DNA from 4 places in the Bradyrhizobium sp. USDA 4449 genome. Region 2 is predicted to be linked to each of the others. Evidence: predicted binding sites of a transcription regulator. Region 2 holds the regulator's gene; each other region holds the start of a gene.
What was found. Region 2 encodes PhoB, which activates phosphate uptake and scavenging genes when phosphate is short. Its sites were predicted from a motif close to TGTCATNNANCTGTCAT; they were not measured.

Region 1 (7,972 bases), 3.9 Mb from region 2:
GTGCGCGCTGCTTAAGAAGTGAGGCCAACCGCCCGCCGGCATGTCACCGGCGGGCACTAGTTTGGAAACGCCGAAGGGACTGGGTGCTGGATCGATGCAGGCTCTCTACGCACAGCTACTGGTGGGACTGATCAACGGCTCGTTCTACGCGCTGCTCAGTCTCGGGCTCGCCGTGATCTTCGGCATGCTCAACATCATCAACTTCGCTCATGGCGCGCTCTACATGATGGGTGCGTTCGTCGCCTATTTCCTGCTGAACCTCGGCGGCGTCAGTTACTGGTGGGCGCTGCTGCTGGCGCCGATCATCGTCGGCATCTTCGGGATGATCCTGGAGCGGACCATGCTGCAATGGCTCGCAGGCCTCGATCACCTCTACGGGCTGCTTCTGACCTTCGGTCTGGCGCTGATCATTCAGGGTGTGTTCCAGAATTATTTCGGCTCTTCCGGTTTGCCGTATTCGATCCCCGATGTACTGAAGGGCGGGGTGAATTTGGGATTCATGTATCTGCCGATTTATCGCGGCTGGGTGGTCGTGTTCTCGCTCGTGGTTTGCTTTGCGACCTGGTATTTGATCGAGCGCACGCGGCTCGGTGCTTATCTCCGGGCCGCGACTGAAAACCCGACGCTGGTGCGAGCTTTCGGCATCAACGTTCCCAGGATGATCACGCTGACCTATGGGCTCGGCGTTGGCCTTGCCGCGCTCGCCGGCGTGCTGTCGGCGCCGATCAATCAGGTCCGGCCGCTGATGGGCGAAAACGTCATCATCGTCGTGTTTGCGGTCGTGGTGATTGGCGGCATGGGCTCGATCATGGGCTCGATCATCACGGGCTTCGCACTGGGTGTGATTGAAGGGCTGACCAAGTATTTCTATCCAGAGGCCTCCAATACAGTCGTGTTCGTGCTGATGGTGCTGGTGCTGCTGGTGAAGCCAACGGGATTGACGGGAAGGGCGGCCTGATATGACCGTAGCAACTGACGACACTCTGCCGGGGACCCCACGCGCATTGCGCGACGAGATGATCGTCTTCGCGGTGATGGCGGTGCTGCTTGCATCCGTGCCGTTCACAAAGATCTATCCGTTCTTTGTCATGCAGGCGCTATGCTTCGCGTTGCTGGCCTGCGCCTTCAACTTGTTGATCGGCTATGGTGGCTTGCTGTCGTTCGGCCACGCGATGTTTCTGGGTACCGCGGGTTACGTCTCGGGTCATGCGCTGAAGGTCTGGGGAGTCCCCGCCCGAGCTTGGCATTCTGGCCGGTACCGCCGCCGCCGCCGGGCTTGCCGTCATCACCGGCGTCGTCGCAATCCGGCGCCAGGGCATTTATTTCGCGATGATCACGTTGGCGCTCTCGCAGCTATTGTATTTCATCTATGTGCAGGTGCCGTTTACCCATGGCGAGGACGGCATTCAGGGTATTCCGCAGGGCCATCTGTTCGGAATATTCGACCTCAGCGATCCGACGGTGCTTTACTACACCGTGCTTGCCGGTTTTCTGTTCGGCTTCCTCTTGATCTTTCGCACCATCAACTCGCCGTTCGGTGAGGTGCTGAAGTCGATCCGCGAAAACGAGCAGCGCGCGATTTCGCTGGGTTACAAGACCGATCAGTACAAGCTGATTGCCTATATCCTGTCAGGAACTCTGGCGGGGTTTGCCGGCGCCTTGAAGGTGTTTGTCGCGCAAAATGCTTCGTTGACCGATGTTGAAGTGTCGATGTCAGGGCAAATCGTTTTGATGACGCTGGTGGGTGGTCTCGGCACCGTGTTCGGCCCGGTCTTCGGCGCCTTTGTCATCGTCGCCATGCAGCAATATCTCTCCGGCCTCGGGAGTTGGGTCACGGTGATCCAGGGCTCGGTCTTCGTGGTCTGCGTGCTCACCTTCCGCCGTGGTGTGGTCGGTGAAGTCGCACATTACTTCCGGCGGTCGCTCTAACCTATTGATGTTATGTCGATTTTGCCATCACTTTAAAGCGGTGGATGATCCTGCTCTGCAGGCGTGAGATGACACGCGCGCAGGGCAAAAATGGTCTATGACGGTTTTGTGTCGGCCCGTTCGGCCGGGCCATTCCAACCGGTAGACCAGTCCCATGATGCGATGGTTTCGCGCTTTCCTCCCGAAGGAAGAACGGTTCTTCGACCTGTTCGACCGCCACGCCCAGACCGTGATCCAGGGTGCAATCGCGCTCCAGGGCATGCTGAAAGGCGGCGAGGAGACGCCGGTCTATTGTCAGCGTGTCAGCCAGTTCGAGAACGACGCGGACAATGTGACCCGAGAGGTGCTGACGGCGGTGCGGCGCACCTTCATCACGCCGTTCGACCGCGGTGACATCAAGAACCTCATCACCTCGATGGACGATGCGATCGACCAGATGCAGCAGACCGCCAAGGCCGTGATGCTGTTCGAGGTCCGCAGCTTCGAGCCGCCGATGCGGGAGATCGGCGAGTTGCTGATCGAATGCGCCAATCTGGTGGGACGTGCGCTGCCGCTGATGCAATCGATCGGACCGAACGTCGCGATGCTGACTGCGATCACGGAAGAGCTGACCAAGCTGGAGGGCCGCGTCGACGATCTCCATGACATCGGGCTGAAGGAGCTTTTCCTCAAGCATCGCGACGGCAGGGCGATGGATTTCATCGTCGGCGTCGAGATCTACGACCACCTCGAAAAGGTGGCCGATCGCTTCGACGACGTCGCGAACGAGATCAACAGCATCGTCATCGAGCAAGTATAGGGCAGGGCCGCCGTGGATGCTGCGTTGGGTGTTCCTGTCCTGGTCGGACTGATCGCCGTCGCGTTGCTGTTCGACTTCCTGAACGGTCTGCACGACGCCGCCAATTCGATCGCGACCATCGTCTCGACTCGCGTGCTGCGGCCGCAATTCGCGGTGATCTGGGCCGCGTTCTTCAATTTCGTCGCCTTCATGGTGTTCGGCCTGCACGTTGCCCAGACCATCGGCACCGGCATCATCGATCCCGCGATTGTGGACGCCCAGGTGATCTTCGCGGCGCTCCTCGGCGCCATCGTCTGGAATCTCGTGACCTGGGCGCTGGGCATTCCGTCTTCCTCGTCGCACGCGCTGATCGGCGGCCTCGTCGGAGGTGGCATGGCGAAGGCTGGAATTCATGCCGCGGTGTGGAGCGGCTTGACCAAGGCGGTGCTGGCGATCGTGCTGTCGCCGCTGGTCGGTTTCCTGCTCGCAATGATGCTGGTCGCAATCGTGTCATGGGCCTCGGTGCGCTCGACGCCGTTCGCCGTCGACCGTGCCTTCCGCATTCTGCAATTCGCCTCCGCTTCGCTCTACTCGCTCGGCCACGGCGGCAACGACGCACAGAAGACGATGGGCATCATCGCCGTGCTGCTCTATTCGCAGGGCCATCTCGGCGGCGAATTCACCGTGCCGTTCTGGGTCGTGCTGTCCTGCCAGGCCGCAATGGCGCTGGGCACGCTGATGGGTGGCTGGCGCATCGTCCGCACCATGGGCCTGCGCATCACCAAGCTCACCCCGATGCAGGGCTTCTGCGCCGAGACCGGCGGTGCCGCGACCCTGTTCATGGCGACCTTCCTCGGGGTTCCCGTCTCGACCACGCACACCATCACGGGCGCCATCGTCGGCGTCGGCGCGGCCCGCCGCGTCTCGGCGGTGCGCTGGAACGTGGCGAGTTCGATCGTCTATGCCTGGATCATCACGATCCCGGCCTCGGCCATCGTCGCGGCACTGAGCTGGTGGGCGGTCCAGATCTTCAAGTGACGAGTTTCAGCCCGACGATGCCGGCCACGATCAGCCCGATGCTGGCAAGGCGGAGCGCCGTGGCGGGCTCGCCGAGAAGGAAGATACCGAGCGTCGCAGTGCCGACCGCGCCGATCCCGGTCCAGACCGCATAGGCGGTTCCGACGGGCAGCGACTTGAGAGCTGAACCGAGCAGGATGACGCTGCCGGCCATGGCCGCGAGCGTGACGACGGAGGGCACGAGTCTGGTAAAACCCTCGGTATATTTCAGGCCGATCGCCCAGGTGATCTCGAGAAGACCAGCGACGAAAAGGATAGTCCAGGCCATGGCGACCCTCCATTTAAGGCAGGGTCGTCCCCGCTAGGCCAATGCTGACGAGCAGGGCGGCCGTCCTCCCCCAAGGCCTGTTTGGTCAAAGGCCGATATGGGGCTGGCCGAAGCGCTCCGCAATCACCACATGAGGCTTGATTGGGCTCATTTTCCCTGCCAAACGCTCCCGCCATGTCCGACATTGCCGCCACAGCCGACTCGACGGCCCGTTCCTCGCTTGCCACCGAAGTGGCGCGCCGACGCACTTTTGCGATCATCTCGCACCCGGACGCCGGCAAGACCACGCTGACCGAAAAACTGCTGCTGTTCGGCGGCGCCATCAACCTGGCCGGCCAGGTCAAGGCCAAGGGCGAGCGGCGTAACACGCGCTCGGACTGGATGAAGATCGAGCGCGAGCGCGGCATCTCGGTCGTGACCTCGGTCATGACCTTCGAGTTCGAAGGCCTGGTCTTCAACCTGCTGGACACGCCGGGCCACGAGGACTTTTCGGAAGACACCTATCGCACGCTGACCGCGGTCGATTCCGCCGTGATGGTGATCGACGCAGCCAAGGGCATCGAGGCGCGGACACGCAAACTGTTCGAGGTCTGTCGTCTCCGCGACATTCCGATCATCACGTTCATCAACAAGATGGATCGCGAGAGCCGCGACGTGTTCGAGCTGCTCGACGAGATCGAGAAGACGCTGGCGCTCGACACCACGCCAATGACATGGCCGGTCGGCCGCGGGCGCGACTTCCTCGGGACCTACGACGTCGTCAACGGCGGCGTGCGCCTGCTCGAAGGCGGCGGCGCGAAGACCGGCGCTGCGCAACAGATCGAGATCGCCGAACTTGCCAAGCTGAATGCGAACCTCGATGTCTCCGCGGTGAAGGACGAGCTCGAGCTCGTCACGGAAGCTTCAAAGCCGTTCGAGCTCGACGCGTTCCGCGAGGGCCATCTGACGCCGGTCTATTTCGGCAGCGCGCTTCGCAATTTCGGCGTCGGCGACCTCCTGGAAGGCCTCGGCAAGTTCGCTCCCGAGCCCCGCGCCCAGGACAGCGACCAGCGCAAAGTCGAAGCGACCGATCCGCGCATGAGCGCCTTCGTGTTCAAGATCCAGGCCAACATGGACCCGAACCATCGCGACCGCATTGCGTTCGCGCGGCTCTGCTCCGGCAAGCTCAGCCGCGGCATGAAGGCGAAGCTGGTACGCACAGGCAAGAGCATGCCGCTGTCGAGCCCGCAATTCTTCTTTGCTCAGGACCGTTCGGTGGCGGACGAGGCCTTTGCCGGCGACGTCGTCGGCATTCCCAACCACGGCACGCTCCGGATCGGGGATACGCTCACCGACGGCGAAGATTTCAACTTCGTCGGCGTGCCGAGCTTCGCGCCTGAAATCGTCCGCCGTGTCCGTCTGACCGACGCGATGAAGGCGAAGAAGCTGAAGGAAGCGCTTCAGCAGATGTCGGAAGAGGGCGTCGTGCAGGTGTTCCGTCCGCGTGATGGTGCACCGGCGCTGGTCGGCGTGGTCGGCGCGCTGCAGCTCGACGTGCTCAAGGCCCGGCTTGAAGCGGAATATTCGCTGCCGGTCGAATTCGAGGTCAGCGAGTTCCAGCTTGCGCGCTGGGTCTCGTCGGAGGATCGCAAGAAGCTCGACACTTTCATCGCGGCCAATACGTCAAGCATCGCCGATGACGTCGACGGCGATCCCGTTTATCTGGCCCGGAACGAATTCTATCTCGGCTACACCAGGGAGCGCGCCGAGGGCATCGAGTTCACCAACGTCAAGGACGTGAAAAAGAAGGGGTAGGGGGTAGCCCTTGGCGCGCGAGCATGTGAACGCGCGCAGGCTTGACGCTGTCACGAACGGTGCCACGTTCCACGGATGTGACATCGCGAGACCAAAGCATGTGGCGCGGCATTCTCGTTCTCACACTATTGGCGATATCAATCGTTGCCGCCGACGCGCAGCACCGCCAAATCAATCCGATCCCGTTTGCGCATGAGCCGTGCAGCGTTCTCGACGGTCCCCCCTGCACGCCGTACTATTGCAGTCCGCTCGAGCCTGGCCCGTGTATTCCCGAGATCGATTATCCCTACGGCCAGAACCTGCAGCTCACGATCGAGAGCGTGCCCCCGGAGGCTGATCGGGCCAAGTACAAAAAGCCGGATCACGACCTCGATACGATCGGCGATCTTTTTGCGGAGCTGCGTACGTGCTGGTCGCCGCCATCGGACCATGCGCGCGCAGGCATGCAGATGGCTGTCCGCTTCAGCTTCAATAAGGCCGGTGGCCTGATCGGCCCGCCGCGCCTGACCTTTGCGACTGCGGGCGTCCCCGCCGATACGCGAACCACCTACCTCAACGCGATCAATTCATCGTTGAATGCATGTCTCCCGCTGAAGTTCACCAGCGGCCTCGGTGGCGCCTTGGCCGGACGGCCGATTGCGATCCGCTATGTCGACAATCGAGAGCTTGGAAAGTAGCCCGTCAGTTGCGAGCGGCGGCCAATCAATGATACCTCAGAGGCGAGGCGCTGGTTGAGGGAGGATGATCGTGGGTCTGCTGGTTATGATCCTGGGGCTGGCACTGTTTTTTGCCGCCCATGTCTTCACAACGAAACGTGGCGCGCGCACACAGGCGATCGCGCGGCTGGGCGAGGGGACCTACAAGATTCTGTATTCCGTGGTCTCGCTTGCGGGACTGGCGCTGATCGTCTGGGGTTTTGCGCATTATCGTGCCACCGGCTGGATCGAGGTCTGGTATCCGCCGAAGGCGATGAAGCACGTTACCGTCGCGCTGATGCTGCCTGCCGTGATCCTGGTGGTCGCGTCCTATCTGCGCGGCCGCATCTATGCGACCCTGAAACATCCGATGCTCGCCGGCATCAAGCTGTGGGCGTTTGCGCATCTGCTGGCCAATGGCGATCTTGGCTCCATCATCCTGTTCGGCTCGTTCCTGGCTTGGGGCGTGTATGACCGTATTTCGCTGAAACATCGCAAGGATGCCGGGGCCCCGCCGATTCCCGTGGGCGGCGTCACCAACGATCTCATCGCGATCGCGGTCGGCATCGTCGCCTATCTGGCGCTGGCGTTTGCGTTTCATCCTGTCGTGATCGGTGTTCCCGTGATGGGTGGCTAGCCGATCAGCGCAAGACATCACCTCACTGTCCACGGGAAGGCTGGCAAAAGCAACAAGACGAGGGTATCCGATGGACTGGTCGCAATCTCAGATTCCGCCGATGCGGTTCGAGGCGCGCTTTGGCGATCGGGTGGTGCCGGCCTTCGTTGATCGACCGGCTAGTCTCTGGGCGATGATCGCCGAGGCTGCCGCGCGTAACGGGGACGGCGAAGCGCTGGTCTGCGGCAATGTGCGTCTGAGCTGGCGCCAGGCGCTGGAGCAGTCCGCGCGGATTGCGACGGGATTTCGCAAGCTCGGCCTGCAGCGGGGCGATCGCGTCGCGATCCTGCTCGGCAACCGCATCGAATTTCCGCTGCTGCTGTTTGCCGCTGCCCATGAGGGCCTGGTTACGGTATTGCTCGGCACGCGGCAGCAGAAGCCGGAGATCGCCTATGTCCTGTCCGACTGTGGCGCAAAGATCCTGATCCACGAAGCTGCACTCGCCGAGCGGCTGCCCGATGCGCAGGATGCGCCTGATGTGATCCACCGTATCGCCATCGACGGTGATCCGACCCAGTCTCGCTTTGCGGTGCTCGCCGACCATGCGCCGGCTCGGGCACCGGTCGACGTGAGCGAGGAGGATACCGCGATGATCCTCTACACTTCGGGCACGACGGGAAAGCCGAAGGGCGCGATGCTGGCCCATTGCAACATCGTGCATTCCTCGATGGTGTTCGTGTCCTGCCTGCAATTGACAGAAGCCGATCGGTCGATCGCAGCCGTCCCGCTCGCGCACGTCACGGGCGTCGTCGCCA
Region 2 (7,972 bases):
CACCGCCGTCGAGTGGCCCGTTGGCGTCGGCGCCAAGGGCAACGAGGGCGTTGCCGGAAACATTGCCCAGACCAGGAACTCGATCGGTTATGTCGAATACGCCTATGCCAAGCAGAACAAGCTGACCTACACCAAGATGGTCAACAAGGCCGGCAAGACCGTCGACCCGACCAACGAGTCGTTCCAGGCTGCCGCGTCCAACGCCGACTGGACCAGCGCTCCGGGGTACTACCTGATCCTCACCGACCAGCCTGGCGACAAGTCCTGGCCGATCGTCGCGACGACCTTCGTGCTGATGCACAAGGAAGCGACCGACAAGGCCGCGTCGCAGGAAGCGCTGAAGTTCTTCCAGTTCGCCTTTGAAAAGGGTGCGAAGTCTGCGGAGGAACTCGACTACATCCCGATGCCCGAGAACGTCGTGAAGCTGATCGAGAAGACCTGGTCAGCCGACATCAAGAGCTAAGCTCTTTGCTCTCGGAGGCAGTGCGGCCTCCTGCGGCCGCATTGCCGACGTGACGACTTTTCTGCCCCGGATAGGCCTCGTGCCGAGTCCGGGGCACGAGACCATCAAAAGCGTATATGACTTGGCACAGGGGATCGGCGTGGCAGAAATGGCCGTTCAGAGCGATGTAATCGACGACGCCGGACCATACGATCGCGCCAAGGCTTTGAGCGCGTTCAAGCTCGGCGATGTCACCTTCTACTGGATTACGCGGCTCAGCGCGATTTCGGTGCTTCTCATTCTCGGCGGCATCATCGTTTCGCTGATCATCGGCGCCGTCCCGGCGATGAAGGAGTACGGCTTCGCGTTCCTGTGGACGCAGCGCTGGGCGCCCTCGGCGGATCCGCCCGTGCTCGGCGCGCTCGGACCGATGTACGGCACGCTCGTCACCTCCTTCATAGCGATGCTGATCGCCATTCCGGTCGGTCTCGGCATTGCGATCTTCCTGACCGAGCTCTGCCCGCAATGGCTGCGCCGGCCGATCGGCATGGCGATCGAGCTGCTCGCCGGCATTCCCTCGATCATCTACGGCATGTGGGGCTTCTTCGTGCTGGGCCCGTTCCTGGCCAACACCTTCCAGCCCTTCATGATCAAGATCTTCGATGGCGTCCCCGTGCTCGGCGCGATCTTCGCAGGTCCGCCGTCCTATCTCAGCCTGTTCAACGCCGCGCTGATCCTCGCGATCATGGTGCTGCCATTCATCACATCGATCTCGGTGGACGTGTTCAAGACGGTGCCTCCGGTGCTGAAGGAAGCTGCCTATGGCGTCGGCTGCACCACCTGGGAAGTGGTGCGCAGCGTGGTAATTCCCTATACCCGCGTCGGCATCATCGGCGGCGTCATGCTGGCGCTGGGCCGCGCGCTCGGCGAGACCATGGCGGTCACCTTCATCATCGGCAACTCGTTCCGCATCTCGTCGTCGATCTTCGCGCCGGGCACGACGATCTCGGCGGCGATCGCCTCCGAATTCGCCGAGAGCGACGGGCTGCACCAGTCCGGCCTGATCCTGCTCGGCCTGCTGCTGTTCGTGCTGACGTTCTTCGTGCTCGCGGGCGCCCGGCTGATGCTGCTGCGTCTGGAAAGGAAGGCGGGGAAGTAACATGAACCGGATTTATGCACGCCGCCGCCGCAAGGACATCATCGTCCGCACGCTCTGCATCGCCGCCGCCGCCTTCGGCGTGACCTGGCTCGCGCTGATCCTGATGACGCTGCTTTACAACGGGTTGGCGGGCCTCAACCTCGAACTGTTCGTCGCCGACACGCCGCCGCCGGGCTCGACCGAAGGCGGCCTGCGCAACGCCATCGTGGGTTCGCTGATCATGACCGTGATCGGCGTCGGCATCGGCGCGCCGCTCGGCCTGTTCGCCGGCACCTATCTCGCCGAGTACGGTCGCAACGACAAGCTGACCTCGGTGATCCGCTTCATCAACGACATCCTGCTGTCGGCGCCCTCGATCATCATCGGCCTGTTCATCTATGGCGCCGTGGTGGTGCCGATGCGCGGCTTCTCGGCGATCGCAGGCTCGCTCGCTTTGGCCGTCATCGTGATCCCGGTGGTGCTGCGTACGACCGAGGACATGCTGCTGCTGGTGCCGAACGCGCTGCGCGAAGCGGCCTCGGCGCTCGGCCTGCCGCGCTCGCTGGTGATCAAGCGGATCGCCTATCGCGCGGCCCGCTCGGGTCTCATTACCGGCGTGCTGCTCGCGACCGCCCGTGTCGCCGGCGAGACCGCGCCATTGCTCTTCACCGCGCTGTCGAACCAGTTCTTCAGCCTCGGCCTGAACAAGACGATGGCGAACCTGCCCGTGACGATCAACAACTTCGTCCAGAGCCCCTATGCCTATTGGAAGCAACTCGCCTGGAGCGGTGCGCTGCTGATTACGTTGACCGTGCTTGCCCTGAACATTGGCGCGCGCATTCTTGGCGCCGAGAGGACCGCAAAATGAGTGACCTTTCCGTATCGATGAGCGCCTCCGGCGGGCTCCCGCATGCCCAGCAGCCGCTGCCCGAAGCTCCGGCGAAGGTGACGGTGCGCAATCTCAACTTCTATTACGGCGAGCACCACGCGCTGAAGAACATCAATCTGGCGCTCGGCACCAACCGCGTCACGGCCTTCATCGGCCCGTCGGGCTGCGGCAAGTCGACCCTGCTGCGCATCTTCAACCGGATGTACGACCTCTATCCCGGCCAGCGCGTCACCGGCCAGCTGATGCTCGACCAGACCAACATCCTCGATCCCGGGCTGGACCTCAATCTGTTGCGCGCGCGCGTCGGCATGGTGTTCCAGAAGCCGACGCCGTTTCCGATGACGATCTACGAGAACATCGCCTTCGGCATCCGTCTCTACGAGAAGATCCCGAAGTCCGAGATGGACGACCGCGTCGAGAAGGCGCTGCGCGGCGGCGCGCTGTGGAACGAGGTCAAGGACAAGCTCAATGCATCCGGCCTCTCGCTCTCCGGCGGCCAGCAGCAGCGTCTCTGCATCGCGCGCACCGTCGCCGTGCGGCCCGAGGTGATCCTGTTCGACGAGCCCTGCTCGGCGCTCGACCCGATCTCGACCGCCAAGGTCGAGGAGCTGATCCAGGAACTGTCCGAGAATTACACGATCGCGATCGTCACCCACAACATGCAGCAGGCGGCGCGCGTCTCCGACAAGACCGCCTTCATGTATCTCGGCGAGTTGATCGAGTTCGACGACACCAGCAAGATCTTCACGTCGCCGACCGACCGGCGCACGCAGGATTACATTACCGGCCGGTTCGGCTGAGGAGACAGGACATGGGTTCTGAACATACCGCAAAGGCTTTCGATACCGACCTCCAGGAGCTCACCCGGTCGGTCGCAGAAATGGGCGGCCTCGCCGAGCGGATGATCGTCGATTCCGTCGACGCGCTGATCCGTCGCGACGTCGCGCTCGGCCAGCGCGTGGTCATCACCGACGCCGAGATCGACGCGCTTCAAAGGCGGATCGAGGAGCACGCCGTGCTCACCATCGCCCGCCGCCAGCCGATGGCGATCGATCTGCGCGAGATCGTCGGCGCCATGCGCGTCGCGACCGATCTCGAGCGGATCGGCGACCTCGCCAAGAACATGGGCAAACGCGTCGCGGCGCTTGAGACGGATTTCCATCCGCTCAAGCTGTTCCGTGGCCTCGAGCACATGACCGACCTCGTGCAGCAACAGGTCAAGTCGGTGCTGGATGCCTATGCCGCGCATGATCTGCCGGCGGCGATGGTGGTGTGGAAGGGCGACGAGGAGGTCGACGCCATCTGCACCTCGCTGTTCCGCGAGCTCCTCACCTACATGATGGAGGATCCGCGCAACATCTCGTTCTGCATCCATCTGATGTTCTGCGCCAAGAACATCGAGCGGATCGGCGACCACGCCACCAACATTGCCGAGACCGTGTTCTACATGATCGAAGGCCAGGCCATCACCGACAAGCGACCGAAGGGCGACATGACGACCTTCGCAACCACCGTCCCCAACACCTGAATCCTCAAGGAGCGACGACCCCATGGGCGCACGCATTATGGTGGTTGAAGACGAAGAAGCTCTTACCGAGCTGCTTCGCTACAATCTCGAAGGCGACGGTTATGACGTCGAGACGGTGATGCGCGGCGACGACGCCGACACCCGTCTCAAGGAGCACATTCCCGATCTGATCGTGCTCGACTGGATGCTGCCGGGCCTGTCCGGTATCGAGCTGTGCCGCCGGTTGCGGACGCGGTCCGACACCAAGCAGCTGCCGATCATCATGCTCACCGCGCGCGGCGAGGAGAGCGAGCGGGTGCGCGGCCTCGCCACCGGCGCCGACGATTACATCGTCAAGCCGTTCTCCGTGCCTGAGCTGTTGGCGCGGGTGAAAGGACTGCTGCGGCGTGCAAGCCCCGAGCGGCTCGCAACCGTGCTGGCTTTCGGCGACATCGAGCTCGACCGCGAAAAGCGTCGCGTGGCGCGCTCGGGCCGGCCGATCGACCTCGGCCCGACCGAATATCGCCTGCTGGAGTTCTTCCTGGAGCATCCCGGCCGCGTGTTCTCGCGCGAGCAGCTGCTCGACAGCGTCTGGGGCCGCGACATCTATATCGACGAGCGGACCGTCGACGTGCATATCGGCCGCCTGCGCAAGCTCCTCAATCTCGGCCGCGAGCAGGACCCGATCCGCACCGTCCGTGGCGCCGGCTACGCGCTCGACGACCGCTTCGCGAAGGCCGAGCAGGCCTGAGCACGGTGACAAGCAAGCAAAATAAAAAGCGCGCCCTGGGGCGCGCTTTTTTATGTCTCGATCGCCGCGGCAGGTACCGGGACGCTGTCGTCTGGAGCCATGCTCAGCGCGGACCCGGCTTCGCCGGCGCGCGGCGACGATCGGCCGCCGGCTGATACGCGACCCGCGAGTGCTGGGCGCAATAGGGCAGGCCGGAGAGCGCCTTGCCGCCGCAGAAGAAGAAGTCCGCGCTCGAGGGATCGCCGACCGGCCAGTGGCAGGTGGCCTCGTTCAATTCGAGCAGCGACAGCCGCTGGCTCATCGGCACCACGTTGTCGAAGGTCACAGGTTCAGCCTCGACCTCGACCTCGAAGGCCTGGGCGAGTGCGGTGTTGCCCCGCGAGATCGGGCGGCTCACGCGCATCATGTGCTGCGCGGGACGCGCCTTGCGCGGCCGGGGAGCTGCCGAAGACGGGCTCTTGGCGCGGCCGGACAGGCCGAGCCTGTGCACCTTGCCGATCACGGCGTTGCGGGTGACATTCCCAAGCTCAGCGGCAATCTGGCTGGCCGAAAGTCCGGCCTCCCAGAGCTTTTTCAGCTGTTCGACGCGATCGTCGGACCAGGTCAAAACGGTCATGGCACCCTTTCCTTCACCGCGCGCCGCCATCTGCGGGGCCGCACGACGAATGCGTAAGCTTCGAAAAACCCGTGCCGCCAGAATCCCTTAAGGCTCGCCGGGCGCAATCAGACGCCCGAACGTTTACGCCGGTACAAGAGGACTTTTGGGATCAGAACCGCTGCACGAGATGTCGTATCTGACAAGCCGAACGCTACAATATGGCGTGACTCACGCGCAAGAGTCCGGCGACTCGCTTCCACATGTTCCGTGGCGAATATCCCGCAAAATCGCCACCGCAAGACTACGGATTCAGCATGTCGCGAGGCGTTCGGGCGGCATTGACACCCGTTTCACCAGGCCTAAAATGGTGACGCGTGCCGCCCTTAAAAGGCGGCACGTTTCGTTTTCAGGCTGGTCAATGGTGCGTTGCGCAATGCACGCCCACACCGTCCGCAACATTCAAGTGGCCGTCATGACTAACAGCGCAGCGCCGCATTTGCTCCCCGTTTTCGCCAGGGCCGATCTCGGTTTTGAGCGCGGTGAAGGCGTTTGGTTGATCGCAACCAATGGCGATCGGTATCTCGATTTCACCTCGGGCGTCGCCGTGAATGCGCTCGGACATGCCCATCCCGCGCTGGTCAAGGCGCTGCAGGAGCAGGCCACCAAGCTCTGGCACATGTCGAACCTGTTCCAGAGCCCGGATGGCGAGAAGCTCGCCGCGCGTCTGTGCAACGAGAGTTTTGCCGACTTCGTGTTCTTCTGTAATTCCGGCGCCGAGGCGCTGGAGGGCGTGATCAAGCTGGTCCGCCATCATCACTTCTCCAAGGGCCATCCCGAGCGCTATCGCATCGTCACCTTCGAAGGCGCTTTCCATGGCCGCACGCTGGCGACGCTGGCCGCGACCGGATCGGCAAAATATCTCGAAGGCTTCGGGCCGCCGATGGACGGTTTCGACCAGGTGCCGCATGGCGACATCGAGGCCGTGAAGAAGGCGATCGGGCCACACACCGCCGGCATCCTGATCGAGCCGATCCAGGGTGAGGGCGGCGTGCGCTCTGCGACACCGTCTTTCCTCAACGCGCTGCGTCAGCTCTGCGACGAGAAGGGCTTGCTGCTCGCCTTCGACGAAGTGCAGACCGGCATGGGCCGCACCGGCGACCTGTTTGCCCATCGGCGCACCGGCGTCACGCCTGACGTGATGTCGCTCGCCAAGGCGCTCGGCGGTGGCTTCCCGATCGGCGCGGTGCTGGCAACGGGGGATGCAGCCTCCGGCATGGGACCCGGCTCGCACGGCTCGACCTTCGGCGGCAATCCGCTGGCGATCGCAGCTGCAAACGCCGTGCTCGACGTCATGCTCAAGCCCGGCTTCTTCGACCACGTGCAGAAGATGTCGCTGCTCCTGAAGCAGAAACTCGCTTCCGTGATCGACCGTCACCCCGATATCCTCAGCGAAGTCCGCGGCGAGGGGCTCTTGATCGGCATCAAGGCCGTGGTGCCCTCAGGCGATCTGGTTGCGGCCTTGCGCAACGAAAAACTGCTCACCGTCGGCGCCGGCGACAATGTCGTACGCTTCCTGCCGCCGCTGATCGTCACCGAAGCCGAGATCGAGGACAGCGTCGCCAGGCTCGAACGCGCCTGCACGGCGCTGTCGGGTAACAAGCGAGCGGCAAGCTGATGAGCAAGAGTCCCAAGCACTTCCTCGATATCAACGAGCTGCCGCTGTCCGAGCTCAAGAGCATGCTCGCGGCTTCTTCCGCCATGAAGGCGAAGCAGAAGGCGCACCAGCCGGTCAAGCCGCTCGAAGGCAAGACGCTGGCGATGATCTTCGAGCGCCCCTCGACCCGCACCCGCGTCTCATTCGATGTCGCCATGCGCCAGCTCGGCGGCGAACCCATCATGCTGACCGGTGCCGAGATGCAACTCGGCCGCGGCGAGACCATTGCCGACACCGCGCGCGTGCTGTCGCGCTATGTCGACGCCATCATGATCCGCATCCTCAATCACGAGGCCCTGCTGGAACTCGCGGCGAACGCGACCGTGCCCGTCATCAACGGCCTGACGCGGCGCTCGCACCCGTGCCAGGTGATGGCCGACCTCATGACCTATGAGGAGCATCGCGGCCCGATCGAAGGTCGTACAGTGGCCTGGACCGGCGACGACAACAATGTGCTGGCGTCCTGGGCCCACGCCGCCGAGCGCTTCAAGTTCCAGCTCAATGTCGCGACGCCGCCCGAGCTCGCGCCGAAAAAGGCGATGCGCGACTTCATCAAGACCACGGGTGCGCCGATCGTGCTCGGCACCGATCCCGAGGCCGCGGTCAAGGGCGCCGATTGTGTCGTCACCGACACCTGGGTGTCGATGGGCGACAAGGAAGGCGAGCACCGCCACAACGTGCTCAAGCCCTACCAGGTCAATTCCAAGCTGATGTCGCTGGCCAAGCCCGACGCGCTGTTCATGCACTGCCTGCCGGCCCATCGCGGCGAGGAGGTCACCGACGAGGTGATCGACGGCCCGCAATCGGTTGTGTTCGACGAGGCCGAAAACCGCCTGCATGCGCAGAAGGGCATTTTGGCCTGGTGCTTTGACGCGGTGAAGTGATCCTTCTCATGGGCCCGGTGGTCACTCCGGGCTACGCAGGCCGTCGTTC
Region 3 (7,972 bases), 4.6 Mb from region 2:
CCTCGCCGGTGTGGCCGTAGAGCATCTCGTTCTCGAGGAAGATCACCGGATTGGGATCGCGGATCGCGGCCTTGAGCAGGCCCTTGTAGTCGGCAGCCGAGTACGGCGCGATGACCTTGAGCCCCGGGACGTTCGAATACCAGGCCGAGTAGTCCTGGCTGTGCTGGGCGGCGACGCGCGCGGCCGCGCCGTTGGGGCCGCGGAACACGATCGAGCAGCCCATCTGGCCGCCGGACATGTAGAGCGTCTTGGCCGCGGAGTTGATGATCTGGTCGATCGCCTGCATGGCGAAGTTGAAGGTCATGAACTCGACCACCGGCTTGAGGCCGGTCATCGCCGCGCCGACGCCGACGCCGGCAAAGCCGTGCTCGGTGATCGGGGTGTCGATGACGCGCCTCGCACCGAACTCCTGGAGCAGCCCTTGCGTCACCTTGTAGGCGCCCTGATATTCGGCCACCTCTTCGCCCATCACGAAGACATCAGGGTCGCGGCGCATCTCTTCGGCCATGGCGTCGCGGAGCGCTTCGCGGATGGTCTGCGTGATCATCTCGGTGCCGGCGGGCACTTCCGGATCGGGCTCGGCGACGGCCTGCGGCGCGGGTGCGGCCTTGGGCGCAGGCGCTTCAGCCTTGGCGGCGGCGGGCGGCGCCGACTCGGCAGCCTTCGCAGCCGGTGCGGGCGCCTTGGCAAGATCGGCCGCGCTTTCGCCGTCGGCCAGGATCGTCGCGATCGGCGTGTTCACGGCAACGTCGGCGGTGCCCTCGGGGATCAGGATCTTGCCGAGCGTGCCCTCGTCGGTCGCCTCGACCTCCATGGTGGCCTTGTCGGTCTCGATCTCGGCGATGACGTCGCCGGATTTGATCGTCTCACCCTCTTTTTTAAGCCATTTGGCGAGGTTGCCCTTTTCCATCGTGGGCGACAACGCGGGCATCAGCACTTGAATTGGCATATCGACTCCAAGGAAAGCTTGCGCGCGTTTAGCGGTAAACGTCGGTCCAGAGCTCGGCGGCATCCGGCTCGGGATCATGCTGGGCAAAGTCAGCCGAGGCATTGACGATGTCACGCACCTCGGCGTCGATCGCCTTGAGATCGGCCTCGCTGACCTTGGCGGCGAGCAGGCGGTTGCGCACCTGCTCGATCGGATCCTGGTCGTGACGGACTTTCTCGACCTCCTCGCGCGTACGGTATTTGGCCGGGTCGGACATCGAGTGGCCGCGGTAGCGATAGGTCTGCATCTCCAGGATGAAGGGGCCTTTGCCGGCGCGACACCAGGCCGCCGCCTCATCGCCCGCAGCCTTGACCGCACGGACGTCCATGCCGTCCACCTGCTTGCCCGGAATGTTGAAGGACACACCGCGCTTGGAGAAATCCTGCTGCGCCGAGGCGCGCGACACCGAGGTGCCCATGGCGTAGCGGTTGTTCTCGATGACGTAGATCACCGGCAGCTTCCAGAGCTCCGCCATGTTGAAGCTCTCATAGACCTGGCCCTGGTTTGCCGCGCCGTCGCCGAAATAGGTGACGCTGACATTGCCGTTGCTGCGATAATTGTTGGCGAAAGCGAGACCGGTGCCGAGTGAGACCTGCGCACCGACGATGCCATGGCCGCCGTAGAAGTGCTTCTCCTTGCTGAACATGTGCATGGAGCCGCCCTTGCCCCTGGAATAGCCGCCGCGCCGTCCCGTGAGCTCGGCCATCACACCATTGGCTTCCATGCCGGTGGCGAGCATGTGACCGTGATCGCGATAGCCGGTGATGACCTGATCGCCCTCTTTCAGGGCCATCTGCATACCAACTACCACGGCCTCCTGGCCAATATAGAGATGGCAGAAGCCGCCGATCGCACCCATGCCGTAAAGCTGGCCGGCCTTCTCCTCGAAGCGCCTGATGAGGAGCATGTCGCGGAGCGCCTTCAACTCCTGCTCCCTGGTGAATTCCGGAGGCGAACCGCCGTTGGTCTTGTCGTGCTCAGCGCTTGCGGCGGCTTTCTTGGGTGCGGCCATGGGAATTCCGGGTCAGAGAAATCTAGGTCCTCTCTAACCCAACTCAATCGCGTGTGAAAGCACCGCAGCGGCATGGCGCGACTTTCATTATGCCGCACTGCAATGTGGCCGAAATTTTGCAAGACAATTGGTGCCGATCAGGCAACATTTGCTCAGGGCCGAAGGAAGCTCTGCATGCAGATGAGGCAACGAGATCGGACACGCATATCTCGGGGCGCCGTGCCCCGCGCGATGTCCGATTCGTATTGCCGGATTTACCAGCCCAACTCGCGCTGATACGCCGCGCGGGCGGCAACGCCAGTGGGCGTGAAATCAGAGAAGACGCCGTCGACACCGAGACGGAAGAATCTGAGATATTCCAGGGCCGGATCGGCGTGATAATCGGCCGCCAGATATTTCTTCTCGTTTCGGAACGTGAAGACATGCACGAACAGGCCGAGCTTGTGCGCGTCGGCGATCAGGCTGGTTGCCTCCTGCGTCGAAGCGTCCGGCGTCGATCCCCTATAGGGCGTGCCGTCGGCATTGGTATCCTTCCACGGCGCGACCTTGAGCGGAACGATATAGGCCTTCCACGGGCCGATGCCGTCGGCATAGGTCTTGATCTCGGCAAGCCCCTCGGGCGTCAGCATCGCATCGTAAAGGCGCGCGTCGCCTGAAACCGTCCAGTCGAACGGACGCGAATTGGTGATGTTGTTGAGCAGCACCTTGCCGGTTTTGAAATCGATGCCGTTACCGTCGATGAGCTGGACCTGCCGGGTCTGAAGACCATGGCTGCGCATATACTTCAGGCTGCCGGGCTCGAAGCTCTGGACCAGGATCGGAGCATCCTTGCTGTTGAGGCCGTTATCCCCAATGATCTTGATCAGCGCATCCTCGAGCGGATGGCTGCCCGGTGCGCCGCAGCCGTTTGCGATGGCCTGGGCATTATTCCAGGTCGGGTTCTTGGTTTCCGGATAGACCAGGATGGAGCGCCCGGTCTCCTTGCTCCTGGCCTTCGCGATGTCCAGAATGTCCTGGAAGCTGATCACGGGGAATTTGCCGTTGAAGACCTTGGGCCGCTCGTTGGCGGCATCATAAGTGGTACCGCCGATCCATTGCTTCAGCTCGGCCATGGTGAAGTCGGTGATCGACCAGTCGTCGGTGTGATCTTCGCCATCGACGATCAATGACTTCAGCACCGATTTGGGATCAGCGGGATCGGTGAGATCGACGAGGTAGTCGGCCGGTGTGCCTGTAGCCGCAGGCGCCTTGACACGCACACCGGGGACCGTGCGCTTGCGCGCCGCGACCGCCGGATTGGTCTTCGCCACTTCGGCAATGTTGGTGTTATCGCTCAGCCATGGATTGTGGCGCGCAACCAGGACGCAATCCTTGGTGAGGTGCAAATCCTCCTCGAGCGCGTCGGTCCCGAGCGCGGCTGCGAGGTCATACGACGGCTCGGTTTCTTCCGGCACCAGGCCGGGCACGCCACGATGACCGAGGATCAGCGGTGCCTTGCCATCGACGGTCAGGAAGGGTTTTGCACCTGAAGGCGCCGCCTGCGCCAAGGCCATCGACGGCAAAAGCAGGGCCAGCGCCACAGCGCCGAGGCGCGCTCCGACATGGATCTTCCGCTGCAAGGGATTGTTCGTCATGGTCGCGTCTCCGTCTGTGCCTGGCATCGCGTCGTCGCGATCGGGGCTGTCGTCTTGTCGCATTTCTCTAACAGACGGATGACGGCGGCCCATTCGACACAAGCAATGCACAAAGCGAATGCGCCGACCTTCGTCGCGCCGTCGTGACGTTGGTGTCGCAGCGCTCAGTTCTGCGGGATCATCCGAACGAGATCATGCGGATTGACGTAGTCGAGCTGGAACCGGGCCCGCTCGTCCAGCATGTCGGGGTCGATCTTTTCCGTGCGCAACAGCGAGACGCGCTGCTCGTTGCGGGCGCGCTCGCGCTTGAGCTGGGCAAGCTCGCTGGTCAACGCGATGATCTCCTGGTCGAGTTCCTGGCGGGCATTGAGGCCGTATTTGCCGGTATAGGCGTTGACGCCGAAATAGCCGACGATCGCGGCCGCCATCGCGTAGAGGGCGAGACCGGTCAGGATCGATTTGAGGCGCGCGCGGGAGACCATTTTGGCAAGATGGGCCAGCTTGGTTAAGGCAGTGCTAATTTGCCCCTGCCCGCGCCGCCAATCGTCATGCCCGGGGGCTTGTCGGGCATGACGCAGGCTCGAGCGGCCTCAGCCGTGGTGTTTGGCCACGTGCGCCGCAAAAGCGTCGACGTACGCCTGGAGCACGCCCTTCAGCGAATCCTTGGTGAGGTTGCCTTCGGCGTCAAAGGCGTCGCCGACCGCGTTCAGGTAGGTCTCGGGCTGCTGCATGATCGGGCCCGCGATCCCAGGCAGGATGTTCTGGAGCGTCTTGGCGGCGCTGACGCCACCGAGCGGGCCCGGCGAGTTGGAGACGATGCCGACCGGCTTGCCGTTGAATGAGCTCTTGCCATAGGGGCGCGAGGCAACATCGATGGCATTCTTCAGCACGCCCGGGATGGCGCGGTTGTATTCCGGCGTGACGAAGATGACGCCGTCGGACTTCTGGAGCTTTTCGCGGAAGGCCAGCCAGTCGGCGGGCGGCGCGCCCTCGAGGTCCTGGTTGAAGAACGAGATGCCGGCGGGAGTGACGACCTCGAGCTTGAGTGAATCAGGCGCAAGCTTTGCGAGCGCGTTGGCGATCTTCAGCGAGAAGCTGTCCTTGCGCAGGCTGCCGGCGATCACGACGATGTTGTAGGCCATCAGATTATCCTTGGTTTTCCTTGAACCCTCGAGGGGGAAGTGCCGCGCGGCACTTAAGCGATCCGCACCATTGGATGCAAGTGCATGAACCGCTCCGATTTGGAAACGCTGCGTTTCGCGAAAGCAGATCGTCGGCCCACACAATCGGGCCGCCACGCGGCGGCCCTCTCACTGCAAACGGATGACGGCTTTCTTGTCAGCCTGAAGCGACCGCGAACGATGTGTGGCCGGGCGTATGGCCGGGCGTCCACCTGCGGCTGCAGATCACGACGATTTATTTGGATTGATGAGAAATTTTTCGCCGGTGGCACGTTTGGCGTACACTGCGATGTTGGCGGGATCGAGCGCCTCCTGAAGCGACACCACCTTGGTGTAGTGGCTGGCAAATGTCGTCTTCAGTTCGCTCACGACGCGCTGGCGCAGCCGCCCGATGTCGGCGGGTCCGATCTTCTGCAGGAACGGAGTGAGCAGCCAGCCGCCGACACCCCAGGCCATGCCGAAGCCGCGCGGCAGTTCGATGGGGCGCGTATCGAGCGCGCCATAGACATAGACCTGCTTGTGCACGCTGGAGCCGTAACGGCTGTATTCCTTCGCGGTCTTGTTGATCGCGACTTCCATGCAGTTGAGGATGTCGCCGGCGAGCTTGCCGCCGCCGATGGCATCGAAGGCGATGGTGGCGCCGGTCTCGACCAAGGCATTGGTGAGATCGTCGAGGAAATCAGGCTTGCTGGAATCGACGACATGCTTCGCGCCGATCCTCTTCAGTATCTCCGCCTGCTCCTGGCTGCGCACGATGTTCACGAGCCCGATGCCGTCCTTGATGCAGATCTTGTTCAGCATCTGGCCGAGATTGGACGCGGCCGCGGTGTGCACGAGCGCCTTGTGGCCTTCGCGCCGCATCGTCTCGGTCATGCCGAGCGCGGTGAGCGGGTTGACGAACCAGGACGCGCCCTCCGCCGCCGTCGTGCCCTCGGGCAGCGGCTGGCAGTCCCGCGCCTTCAGGGTGCGGTACTGCGCGTACATGGCGCCGCCGATCATCGCGACCGTCTTGCCCATGAGGGCCTTCGCGGCATCCGACGCGCCGGTCTTGATGACGACGCCCGCGCCCTCATTGCCGACGGGCAAGGACTGATCGATCCGCGCCCCCATGGCGCGCATCGCACCGTCAGGCACCTTCGCGGTGATGATCGGCGCCTCCTTGGTGCCCGAGGCCTTGGCCGTGCTCATGTCGGCCGCGCCGACGAGCAGGCCGAGGTCGGACGGGTTGATCGGGGCCGCCTCGATGCGGACGACGACCTCGTCGTCGGCAGGCTCGGGGGTCGGCACGTCGACCAGCGAGATCTCGAGCTCTCCGCTCGTCTTGATCAGCGAACGCAGTTGCAGTCCGGTCTTGCCGTCGCTCATGTCGACCCTCCCCTGTCCTGGTTGAAGCGCTGGCTTATGCCAGCGCCTTCAGTGCCGCCTTGCCCCCATAGAGCGCCTGCTTGCCGAGCTGCTGCTCGATGCGGAGGAGCTGGTTGTATTTGGCGGTGCGATCCGAGCGCGCAAGGGAGCCGGTCTTGATCTGACCGCAGTTCGTGGCGACCGCGAGGTCGGCGATGGTGGAATCCTCGGTCTCGCCCGAGCGGTGTGACATGACCGAGGTGTAGCCGGCCTTGTGCGCCATTTCGACGGCGGCGAGCGTCTCGGTCAGCGTGCCGATCTGGTTGACCTTGATCAGGATCGAATTGGCGCGGCCGGCCTTGATGCCCTCGGCGAGGCGCTTGACGTTGGTGACGAAGAGATCGTCGCCGACCAGCTGACACTTGTTGCCGATGAGGTCGGTGAGCTCCTTCCAGCCGTCCATGTCGTCTTCCGACATGCCGTCTTCGATGGTCGCGATCGGATAGCGGCCGACGAGATCGGCGAGATATTTGGCCTGCTCGGAGATCGAGCGGGTCTTGCCCTCGCCTTCATAGACGTACTTGCCGCCCTTGAAGAACTCGGTCGAGGCGCAATCGAGACCGAGCACGATGTCGCTGCCCGCCTTGAAGCCGGCCTTGCCGATCGCGTTCATGACGAACTCCAGCGCGGCGTCCGCCGACGGCAGGTTCGGCGCGAAGCCGCCTTCGTCGCCGACATTGGTGTTGTGGCCGGCCTTCTTCAGCTCGGACTTCAGCGTGTGGAAGACCTCCGCGCCATAGCGCAGGCCCTCGGCGAAGGACGAGGCGCCCACCGGCAGGATCATGAACTCCTGGAAGTCGATCGGGTTGTCGGCATGCACGCCGCCATTGATGATGTTCATCATCGGCACCGGCAGCAGCCGCGCCGAGGTGCCGCCGACGTAACGGTAGAGCGGCATGTCGAGCGAGTTCGCGGCCGCCTTGGCGCAGGCGAGCGAGACACCGAGGATGGCGTTGGCGCCCAGCCGGCTCTTGTTCGGCGTGCCGTCGAGGTCGATCATGACCTGGTCGATCTGGGCCTGCTGCTCGACGTCGAGACCGCTCAGCGCCTCTGATATCTCGCCATTGACGGCGCCGACCGCCTTGGTGACGCCCTTGCCGAGATAGCGGGCCTTGTCGCCGTCGCGCAGCTCGACCGCCTCATGGGCACCGGTCGAGGCGCCTGACGGCACGGCAGCGCGGCCGAGCGCGCCATCTTCCAACACGACGTCGACCTCGACGGTGGGATTGCCGCGGCTATCGAGGATTTCGCGTCCGATGATATCGATGATGGCGGTCATGAGGGCCTCTTTTCGGGGAACAAAGGGGGCAGTTCGCGGCTGCTTCTACCGCAATGCATTGAAGCGGAAAAGGCCGGGTGACGGCCGCGCCATGATTGGCTAAGAGGGCCGCATGTCGAAAAAGCCCAGCAAGTCGAACACCTCACCCAACCTGCAACTCGGCCGTGCCGTGGAATGGCCTGATGCGCCTGAGAAGGCCAAGCTCGACCGCGTGCCGAATCCGCAAGCCGGGACCGACTATCTCGTCCGCTTCACCGTGCCGGAATTCACCTCGCTCTGCCCGGTCACGGGACAACCCGATTTCGCCCATCTGATGATCGACTATGCGCCCGGCCAGTGGCTGCTGGAGTCGAAATCGCTGAAGCTCTACATTGCGAGCTTCCGTAATCACGGCGCCTTCCACGAGGATTGCACCGTCATGATCGGCAAGCGCATCGCGAGCGAGATCAAGCCGAAATTCTTGCGGATCGGCGG
Region 4 (7,972 bases), 600 kb from region 2:
GATCGGCGTGCCGTCGGCGGCATGGAGTGCGAACAGCTTGAGGCCGGGCGCGATCTTCGGGGCTTCGGGGAACAGGCCGGGCACATCCTCGGAGCGGATCTGCTTCACATAGGCGATGTGGCCTTCACCGAGGTTCGCCAGCGTCTCGGGCGAGGCGTTCCTGGCTTCATATTCGAACACAACTTGACCTTCACTCATGGTCTCGACTCCTTCAGGAAAACTAAGCGGTCGAGTCCGCTACTCGTTCCATTATTCGTGCTCATTGATAGCGATTGTCTTAACGATCCTCTCCGGTTCAGGCCGGGCCAGGTCGACCGACAACAACCCGTTCTTCAGATCCGCACCCAGCACCAGCATCCCCTCCGCCAGCACGAAGGTGCGCTGGAAGTGGCGCGCGGCGATGCCGCGATGGATGTATTGCCGGGTCTTGTCGTCCTGCTGCCGCCCGCGAATCACGAGCTGGTTTTCCTCAATGGTTACATCGAGTTGGTCGCGGGTGAATCCGGCGACCGCCAGCGTGATGCGCAACCGCTCGGGCTGGCCGTCCGATCGCTCACACCTCTCGATATTGTAGGGAGGGTAACCGTCGGCGCCCTTGACGACGCGATCGAGCACGCGCTCGATTTCGTCGAAGCCCAGAAGGAACGGACTGGAAAGCGTTGGAACACGAGACATAGTTTACAAAGTCCTCTCGAAGCGACTTTGGTGTGTCGGGGCCCGCGGTGGCGCCCCTTGGTCAGCAATATGGGCATATCGCGGTGGGGGTTCAAGCAGCTAGCCCAGGGCTGTGGATTCACTTCTTACGGGTCGCGTTGCGATGGTGAATTTTCCGGGCAATTTTTCCCAATGAAAACAGAGCCCGCTTTCCTGTGCATGGGGTTGTTTTCGCGGCCTGGGCTGCAGGACCTTTCGGAACCGGTCAGGCCTCGATCCGCTTCCGCCCGTCGCCGCTGAACAAATGCAGCTTGGAGCGGACTGCGGCGACGCGGATCTTCTGGCCGATGGCAGGCGCCTCGGTTCCGGGAATGCGGACGATGATGTCACCGGGCGGCAGTTCGCCCGGAGTGGCGGCCACGCGCTGCGCGTCCTGCGCGCGTGAGCCGTAAACGAAGGTCTCGGCGCCGACACGCTCGATCGCTTCCACCGCCAGCGGCAGCGCAACGCCGCCTGATGGTGTCTGGTCGGTGATGACGAAGTCTTCGGGACGGATGCCGAGAATGCCGGCGTCCCCCGCATTGCCGAGCTGCGACTTGATCTCGTCCGCTCGCGCCGACATCAGATTCATCGGCGGCGCGCCGATGAACGAGGCGACGAAGGTCGTGGCCGGCTTCTCGTAGATCGCGAGGGGATTGCCGACCTGCTCGACCTGGCCGCCATTCATCACGACGAGAACGTCGGCGAGCGTCATCGCCTCGAGCTGGTCATGGGTGACGTAGATCGACGTCGTGTTGAGCCGGCGCTGCAATTTGCGGATCTCGACGCGCATCGCGATGCGCAGCTTGGCGTCGAGGTTCGACAGCGGCTCGTCGAACAGGAACACTTTGGGCTGACGCACGATGGCGCGGCCCATGGCGACGCGCTGGCGCTGGCCGCCGGAGAGCTGGCGCGGCTTGCGGTCCAGCATCGGTGCGAGCTCGAGCACGCGCGCGGCTTCCTCGACGCGAGCCTTGACCTCGGCCTCCTTCATGCCGCGGTTGCGCAGGCCGTAAGCCATGTTGTTGAACACGCTCATGTGCGGATAGAGCGCGTAGTTCTGGAACACCATCGCGATGTCGCGGTCGGCGGGCTCGACCTGGTTGACGATACGGCCACCGATGTCGATCTCGCCGCCGGTGATGGTCTCGAGCCCCGCGACCATGCGGAGCAGCGTCGACTTGCCGCAGCCGGAGGGACCGACCAGCACGCAGAACTGGCCGTCGCCGACCTCGACGTTGACGCCTTTGATCGCCTCGAAGCCGCCGGTGTAGGTCTTGCGGACGTTGCGCAGGGTGACGTTAGCCATGGGTTTTTCCAGCGAATAGCGAATGGGGAGTGGCGAACAGGGAAGTTGCGTATGCGAGAGCGCTCAAAGGGCTTTCCATTCGCCATTCGCTACTCACCACTCGCCTCCTCACTTTTCCGTCTCGACCAGACCGCGCACGAACAATTTCTGCATGGCGACGACGACGAACACCGGCGGCAGCATGGCCAGCACGGCGGTCGCCATCACGATCGGCCATTCGGTCAGCGCATCGGTGGTGGTGATCATCTTGCGAATGCCGACCTGGATGGTCTGCATGTCGTCGCGCGTGGTGATCAGCAGCGGCCAGAGATATTGGTTCCAGCCGAGAATGAAGAGGATCACGAACAGCGCCGCCATGTTGGTGCGCGACAGCGGCAGCAGCGTATCCCAGAAGAAACGCAGCGGTCCGGCGCCGTCGATGCGCGAGGCCTCCAGCAATTCATCCGGCACGGTCATGAAGAACTGGCGAAACAGCAGCGTCGCCGTCGCCGACGCGATCAGCGGCAGCGCGAGGCCCGCATAGCTGTCGAGCATGTGCAGGTCCGCGACGATCTTGTAGGTCGGATAGATGCGCACCTCGACCGGCAGCATCAGCGTGATGAATATGATCCAGAAGATCGCCATCCGGAACGGGAAGCGGAAATAGACGATCGCATAGGCCGAGATGATCGAGATCGCGATCTTGCCGACCGCGATCAGGAGCGCCATGATCAGCGAGTTCAGCATCATGTTGGCCACGGGCTCGCGGGTCGAGCCGCTCGTGCCGACGAAGATGGTTTGGTAGTACACCTCGAAGAAATGGCCGCCGGGCAGCAGCGACATCTGCCCGTTGGCGATCAGCGCGTTGTCCTGGGTCGAGGCGACGATCGCGATGTACACGGGGAATGCGACGATCGCGATCCCGATCCAGAGAATGACGTGAGCGACGTAGCGTCGAAAGCCCTCCTGCTCGACCATCAGTAGGTCACCTTGCGTTCGACGAAGCGGAACTGGATTCCCGTGAGCACGATGACCAGGATCATCAGGATCACCGATTGGGCCGCCGAGCTGCCGAGATTTCCGCCGAGCAGGCCGTCGGAGTAGACCTTGTAGACCAGCGTCACCGTCGACGTGCCGGGGCCGCCGCGGGTCATGGTGTCGATGATGCCGAAGGTGTCGAAGAAGGCGTAGACGATGTTGACGACGAGCAGGAAGAAGATGGTTGGCGACAGCAGCGGAAATGTCACGGTCCAGAACCGCCGCATCGGGCGCGCACCGTCGATTGCGGCGGCCTCGAACACGCTCTTCGGGATGGCCTGCAGCCCGGCGAGGAAGAACAGGAAATTATAGGAGATCTGCTTCCAGGCCGCGGCGACGATGATCAGCGCCGCAGCCTGATTGCCGTCGAGGAGCGGATTCCAGTCAATCCCGGCGGCGCGCAGATAACGCGAGATCACGCCGAGCGAGGGATGCAGCATGAAGATCCAGAGCACGCCGACGACCGGCGGCGCCACCGCGTAGGGCCAGATGAGCAGCGTGCGGTAGAGCATCACGCCGCGCAGCGGCTTGTCCGCCATGACGGCGAGCAGCAGCGCAAACGACAGCGACGACACCGCGATCGCGAACGAGAAGAAGAAGGTCCGGACGATGGACTCGAAATAGGCGGGGTCCTTGAACAGCTCGATGTAATTATCGAACCAGACGAAGCTCGTTGATAGACCGAAGGCATCCTGCAGCAGGAAGGACTGCATTACCGCTTGCAGCGCCGGCCAATAGAAGAAAATCAGGACGACGGCGAGTTGCGGGGCAACCAGCACGTAGGGCAATAGCTTTGATTTGAAAATGGCTTGCTTTTGCATGATCTGAGCCGAGTGGCAGGCCGGCGTCCCGGCCCGCCACTCATCGCCTCACTTGACGGCGGTCTTTTCGAACTGGCGCAGCATCGTGTTGCCGCGCTCGACGGCGGCATCCAGCGCCTGCTTGGCGGTCTTCTTGCCGGCGAGCGCCTGCTCGATCTCTTCCGCCCAGACATCGCGAAGCTGCGCCATGTTGCCGAGCCGCAGGCCGCGGGAGTTCTCGGTCGGCTCCTTGTTGGTCAGCTCGAGCAGCGGCGTCTCGAGATAGGGCTGGTCCTTGTAGAAACCTTCGGCCTTGGCCTTCTCATAGGCCGCCTTGGTGATCGGGAGATAGCCCGAGGCCTTGTGTATCCAGACCTGGCGATCGGTGTCCGACAGGAAGGTCAGGAATTTCGCCACGCCCTTGTATTCGTCGGCCGATTTGCCGCCCATGATCCAGAGCGAAGCGCCGCCGATGATCGAGTTCTGCGGTGCGTCCTTGACGTCGGGATAATAGGGCATCGGCGCGGCCGTGAAGTTGAACTTGGCCTGCGCCTTGATGTTGGCGAACAAGGACGAGGAGCTCAGGAAGATCGGGCACTCGCCGGAGGTGAAGCGGCCTTCGCCGGTGTTGGTGCGCCCGGCATAGTCATAGGTCTTGTCCTTCTGCAGCTCGATCAGTTTCTCCAGATGCCTGATCTGGACCGGCCCGTTGAACTTCAGCACGGTGTCGAAGCCGTCAAGGCCATTGGCCTTGCTGGCGAGCGGCACGTTGTGCCAGGCCGACAGCTGCTCGAGATTGACCCAGGTGACCCACGCGTTCGAGAACCCGCAGGTCGGATGGCCGTTGTCGTGCAGCTTCTTGGCCGCCTCGAAGGTTTCAGGCCAGGTCTTCGGGATCTCGACATTGGCCTTCTTGAGTTCGTCCAGGTTGACCCACATGACTGTCGACGACGAGTTGAAGGGGAATGACAGCATCTCGCCCTTCGAGGTCGAGTAGTAGCCGGTGATCGCCGGCAGGTAGATCTTGGGATCGAATTTCTCGCCGGCGTCGGCCATCAGCTTGTAGACCGGCTTCACTGCACCGGTCGCAGCCATCATGGTCGCGGTGCCGACTTCGAACACCTGCATGATGTGCGGGGCGTTGCCCGCGCGGAATGCCGCGATGCCGGCGTTCATCGTATCAGGGTAGCTGCCCTTGTACGTCGGGATGACCTTGTAGTCGCTCTGCGATGCATTGAAGTCGTTGGCGAGCTTGACGATGACGTCGTTGTTCGCGCCGGTCATGGCGTGCCACCACTGGATTTCAGTGACGGCAAGCGCCGGCGAGACGCCCATGCCAACCGTGACTGCAAATGCGGCAGCCGCTCCAAAATGTCGAAGAGCCATCTAGAAAACCTCCCTCAGGCGTCAAAAAGAAGCGCTTGCGCTAGCAGCGCCACATGACGTTCACATGACTGTGTAAGCGGCCGAAACGAAAGCGGCAAGCGCTGCAGAAGGGAAGCCATCAAATAGGCGAAGAGGCGGTTGGGCAGCCTCCTCCGTTCGCAGTGCACATGCGTGCATGCGCCGCACTGCGGCATTGGATGACGTGAGTCGAAATCGAGCAGCTCGAAAACCTCTCCCGCTTGCGGGAGAGGTCGGTGCGAAGCGCCGGGTGAGGGCTTTCTCCTCAAGGGAATGTCCCGCTGCGGCGAGACCCTCTCCCGCGCGCGGGAGAGGGAGCGCACCACTCAGCGCTTGCGCTCGGACCCGCAGACCGTGCCCTTCTCGACCATCGCGCCGATCTCTGCCTTTGAGTAGCCGAACTCGGCCAGCACCTCCCGGGCGTGCTCGCTGAATTTCGGCGGCAGGCGGCGCAGGCTCGGCTTGCTGCGATCGAGCCGGATCGGCGAAGCCACGCCCTTGTACCAGTCCTTCTCGATGACATCGCCGCGCGCGATCGTGTGCGGGTTGGTCAACGCCTGGTCGATCCTCTGCACGGGACCCGCGGGCAGGCCGGCCGCGAGCAGGCGATTGCACAGCGGCTCGGCCTCGTGCTGGCTGAACACGGCGGCAAGCTCGGCGCGCAGCGCCTCGCGATTGGCGATGCGGTCCTTGTTGCGGGCGAAGCGCGGATCGGTGCCGAGCTCCACCTTGCCGATCTCCTTACAGAGCTTGCGGAACGTGCCGTCATTGCCGACGCCGATGAAGATGTCGTCGGTCTTGGTCGGGAAGATCGCGTAAGGCACGAGGTTGGGATGCTCGTTGCCCGTGAGCGAGGGCGGCTTGCCATGCATGAAATAATTCGCGGTGTGCGGATGCATGATGGCAAGGCCCGTTTCGTACAGCGTCGTCTCCAGGAACTGGCCCTTGCCCGAGCGCTGCCGCTCCGACAGCGCCATCAGGATGCCGATTGCGGCATAGAGCCCGGTGGTGATGTCGACCAAGGGCACGCCGATCCGCATCGGGCCGCTCTCTTGCGAGCCGGTGGCGGCGATCATGCCGGTCATGGCCTGGATGATGGCATCATAGCCGGGATTGCCGCCGCGCGGGCCGTCGGCGCCGAAGCCGCAGATCCGGCAATGCACGAGGCGCGGGAATTTCTGGCTGAGCACATCGTTGCCGATGCCCCATTTCTCCAGCGTGCCCGGCTTGAAATTCTCGATCAGGACGTCGGCCGTCTCCAGCATCCTGAGCAGCACGACGCGGCCACCTTCGGAGGCGAGGTCGAGGCCGATCGAGCGCTTGTTTCTGTTAATGCCGACGAAATAAGCGGCGTCCTCCTCGTGGAAGGGAGGGCCCCAGTCGCGCACCTCGTCGCCTGCGGGCGGCTCGACCTTGATGACGTCGGCGCCATGGTCGGCGAGGATCTGGGTGCAGTAGGGGCCGCCGAGCACGCGCGTGAGATCGACGACGCGCAGTCCGCTCATTGCGCCCAAAACGGCTTCAGTCATGCCTTCACATCCCCTGTGTCGATGTTGGCCACAGGCCTAGCGAGGTTCGTGCGCCCCAGCAATGCCTCGCTGCGGAGGGGGATATGCACGCGCGCGCCGCATCCCGCGGCACGGCAAAAACGGGCGGAAGCGGCCGGCCCAAGGGACCTCGCGCGGGGATCCCGGGCCAGCCATTCCACCGTCGGATCAGACGACCGTCAGGCGGACGTCGACATTGCCGCGCGTCGCGTTGGAATACGGGCACACCTGATGCGCCTTCTCGACCAGCGCCTCGGCGTCCGCGCGGGACAGGCCCGGCAGCGAGACGGCCAGATCGATGTCCAGGCCGAAGCCGCCGGCCGAGCGCGGGCCGATGCCGACGGTCGAGGTCACGGAGGCGTCGGCGGGAACCTTCGGGCCACCCTGCGACGACACGAACTTCATCGCGCCGATGAAGCAGGCGGCATAGCCGGCCGCAAACAGCTGCTCGGGATTGTTGCCGGCGCCGCCGCCACCGCCGAGCTCCTTCGGCGTGGTGAGCTTGACGTCGAGTGCGCCATCGAGGGTCGCGGCATGGCCGTCGCGGCCGCCGGTGGCTTTTGCGCTGGTCTTGTAGAGCACGTTCACGGACATTTTCGTCTTCCTTGGGATGTTCGGGTTGGCGTGCGATGTATATTGCAAACAATTAGATTGTGCGCAATCGATATTCGCATGCCTCACATTTAATTGTTTGCAATTGAATGTCCGCCGGCCCGGCCCCACAATGCGGGTCAGTCTCGCGAGATTCTGCATGGCCCGGAAATCATCGACCCTCGATCCGCAACGCCTCGACAACCAGATCTGCTTCGCGGTCTATTCGGCCGCGCATGCCTTCAATCGCGTCTACAAGCCGCTGCTCGACCGCCTCGGACTGACCTATCCGCAATATCTGGTGATGCTGGTGCTGTGGGAGCGCGATGACGTCCCGCTCAAGGACATCGGTGAAAAGCTGTTTCTGGATTCCGGCACGCTGACGCCGCTCTTGAAGCGGCTGGAAGCAGCCCATCTGGTCAAGCGAACGCGAAGCAGCGAGGACGAGCGTCAGGTGCTCATCGCGCTGACTCCGCAAGGCCATGCGCTGAAAGACAAGGCGCGCAGCGTGCCGCAGTCGATCCTGGCGGCGTCGGATTGCTCGGTGTCGGAACTGGTCGCGATGAAGGACGAGATTGTGGCCTTAAGGGACCGGTTGAATGCGGTGATTG

Region 1: ACVIIW_RS25220 (DUF47 domain-containing protein) is a predicted target of PhoB. The motif match lies at 2,027-2,043, and genes of this name have one in related genera.
Region 3: ACVIIW_RS28295 (glycerophosphodiester phosphodiesterase family protein) is a predicted target of PhoB. The motif match lies at 3,702-3,718, and genes of this name have one in related genera.
Region 4: ugpB (sn-glycerol-3-phosphate ABC transporter substrate-binding protein UgpB) is a predicted target of PhoB. The motif match lies at 5,259-5,275, and genes of this name have one in related genera.

The regions. Positions count from the first base shown of each region.
Region 1 is NZ_JBSRYD010000001.1:5,414,815-5,422,786, forward strand. Features, by position in the region: gene ACVIIW_RS25205 (ABC transporter substrate-binding protein) at 1-22, shown strand, start outside; gene ACVIIW_RS25210 (branched-chain amino acid ABC transporter permease) at 95-958, shown strand; partial or broken gene ACVIIW_RS25215 (branched-chain amino acid ABC transporter permease) at 960-1,929, shown strand; gene ACVIIW_RS25220 (DUF47 domain-containing protein) at 2,084-2,728, shown strand; gene ACVIIW_RS25225 (anion permease) at 2,741-3,745, shown strand; gene sugE (quaternary ammonium compound efflux SMR transporter SugE) at 3,738-4,052, opposite strand; gene ACVIIW_RS25235 (peptide chain release factor 3) at 4,227-5,846, shown strand; gene ACVIIW_RS25240 (hypothetical protein) at 5,945-6,523, shown strand; gene ACVIIW_RS25245 (NnrU family protein) at 6,594-7,178, shown strand; gene ACVIIW_RS25250 (class I adenylate-forming enzyme family protein) at 7,249-7,972, shown strand, end outside.
Region 2 is NZ_JBSRYD010000001.1:1,474,241-1,482,212, reverse strand. Features, by position in the region: gene pstS (phosphate ABC transporter substrate-binding protein PstS) at 1-463, shown strand, start outside; gene pstC (phosphate ABC transporter permease subunit PstC) at 612-1,601, shown strand; gene pstA (phosphate ABC transporter permease PstA) at 1,603-2,448, shown strand; gene pstB (phosphate ABC transporter ATP-binding protein PstB) at 2,445-3,269, shown strand; gene phoU (phosphate signaling complex protein PhoU) at 3,281-3,997, shown strand; gene phoB (phosphate regulon transcriptional regulator PhoB) at 4,020-4,727, shown strand; gene ACVIIW_RS07040 (GcrA family cell cycle regulator) at 4,831-5,343, opposite strand; gene ACVIIW_RS07035 (acetylornithine transaminase) at 5,798-7,000, shown strand; gene argF (ornithine carbamoyltransferase) at 7,000-7,923, shown strand.
Region 3 is NZ_JBSRYD010000001.1:6,046,889-6,054,860, forward strand. Features, by position in the region: gene ACVIIW_RS28285 (pyruvate dehydrogenase complex E1 component subunit beta) at 1-949, opposite strand, end outside; gene pdhA (pyruvate dehydrogenase (acetyl-transferring) E1 component subunit alpha) at 978-2,000, opposite strand; gene ACVIIW_RS28295 (glycerophosphodiester phosphodiesterase family protein) at 2,255-3,634, opposite strand; gene ACVIIW_RS28300 (FtsB family cell division protein) at 3,799-4,116, opposite strand; gene ACVIIW_RS28305 (NADPH-dependent FMN reductase) at 4,225-4,776, opposite strand; gene ACVIIW_RS28310 (zinc-binding dehydrogenase) at 5,041-6,180, opposite strand; gene eno (phosphopyruvate hydratase) at 6,215-7,498, opposite strand; gene queF (preQ(1) synthase) at 7,611-7,972, shown strand, end outside.
Region 4 is NZ_JBSRYD010000001.1:2,070,903-2,078,874, forward strand. Features, by position in the region: gene ACVIIW_RS09885 (BQ00720 family protein) at 1-198, opposite strand, end outside; gene ACVIIW_RS09890 (Hsp20 family protein) at 250-675, opposite strand; gene ACVIIW_RS09895 (sn-glycerol-3-phosphate import ATP-binding protein UgpC) at 920-2,002, opposite strand; gene ugpE (sn-glycerol-3-phosphate ABC transporter permease UgpE) at 2,111-2,959, opposite strand; gene ugpA (sn-glycerol-3-phosphate ABC transporter permease UgpA) at 2,959-3,840, opposite strand; gene ugpB (sn-glycerol-3-phosphate ABC transporter substrate-binding protein UgpB) at 3,889-5,205, opposite strand; gene ACVIIW_RS09915 (CaiB/BaiF CoA transferase family protein) at 5,550-6,752, opposite strand; gene ACVIIW_RS09920 (organic hydroperoxide resistance protein) at 6,939-7,364, opposite strand; gene ACVIIW_RS09925 (MarR family winged helix-turn-helix transcriptional regulator) at 7,522-7,972, shown strand, end outside.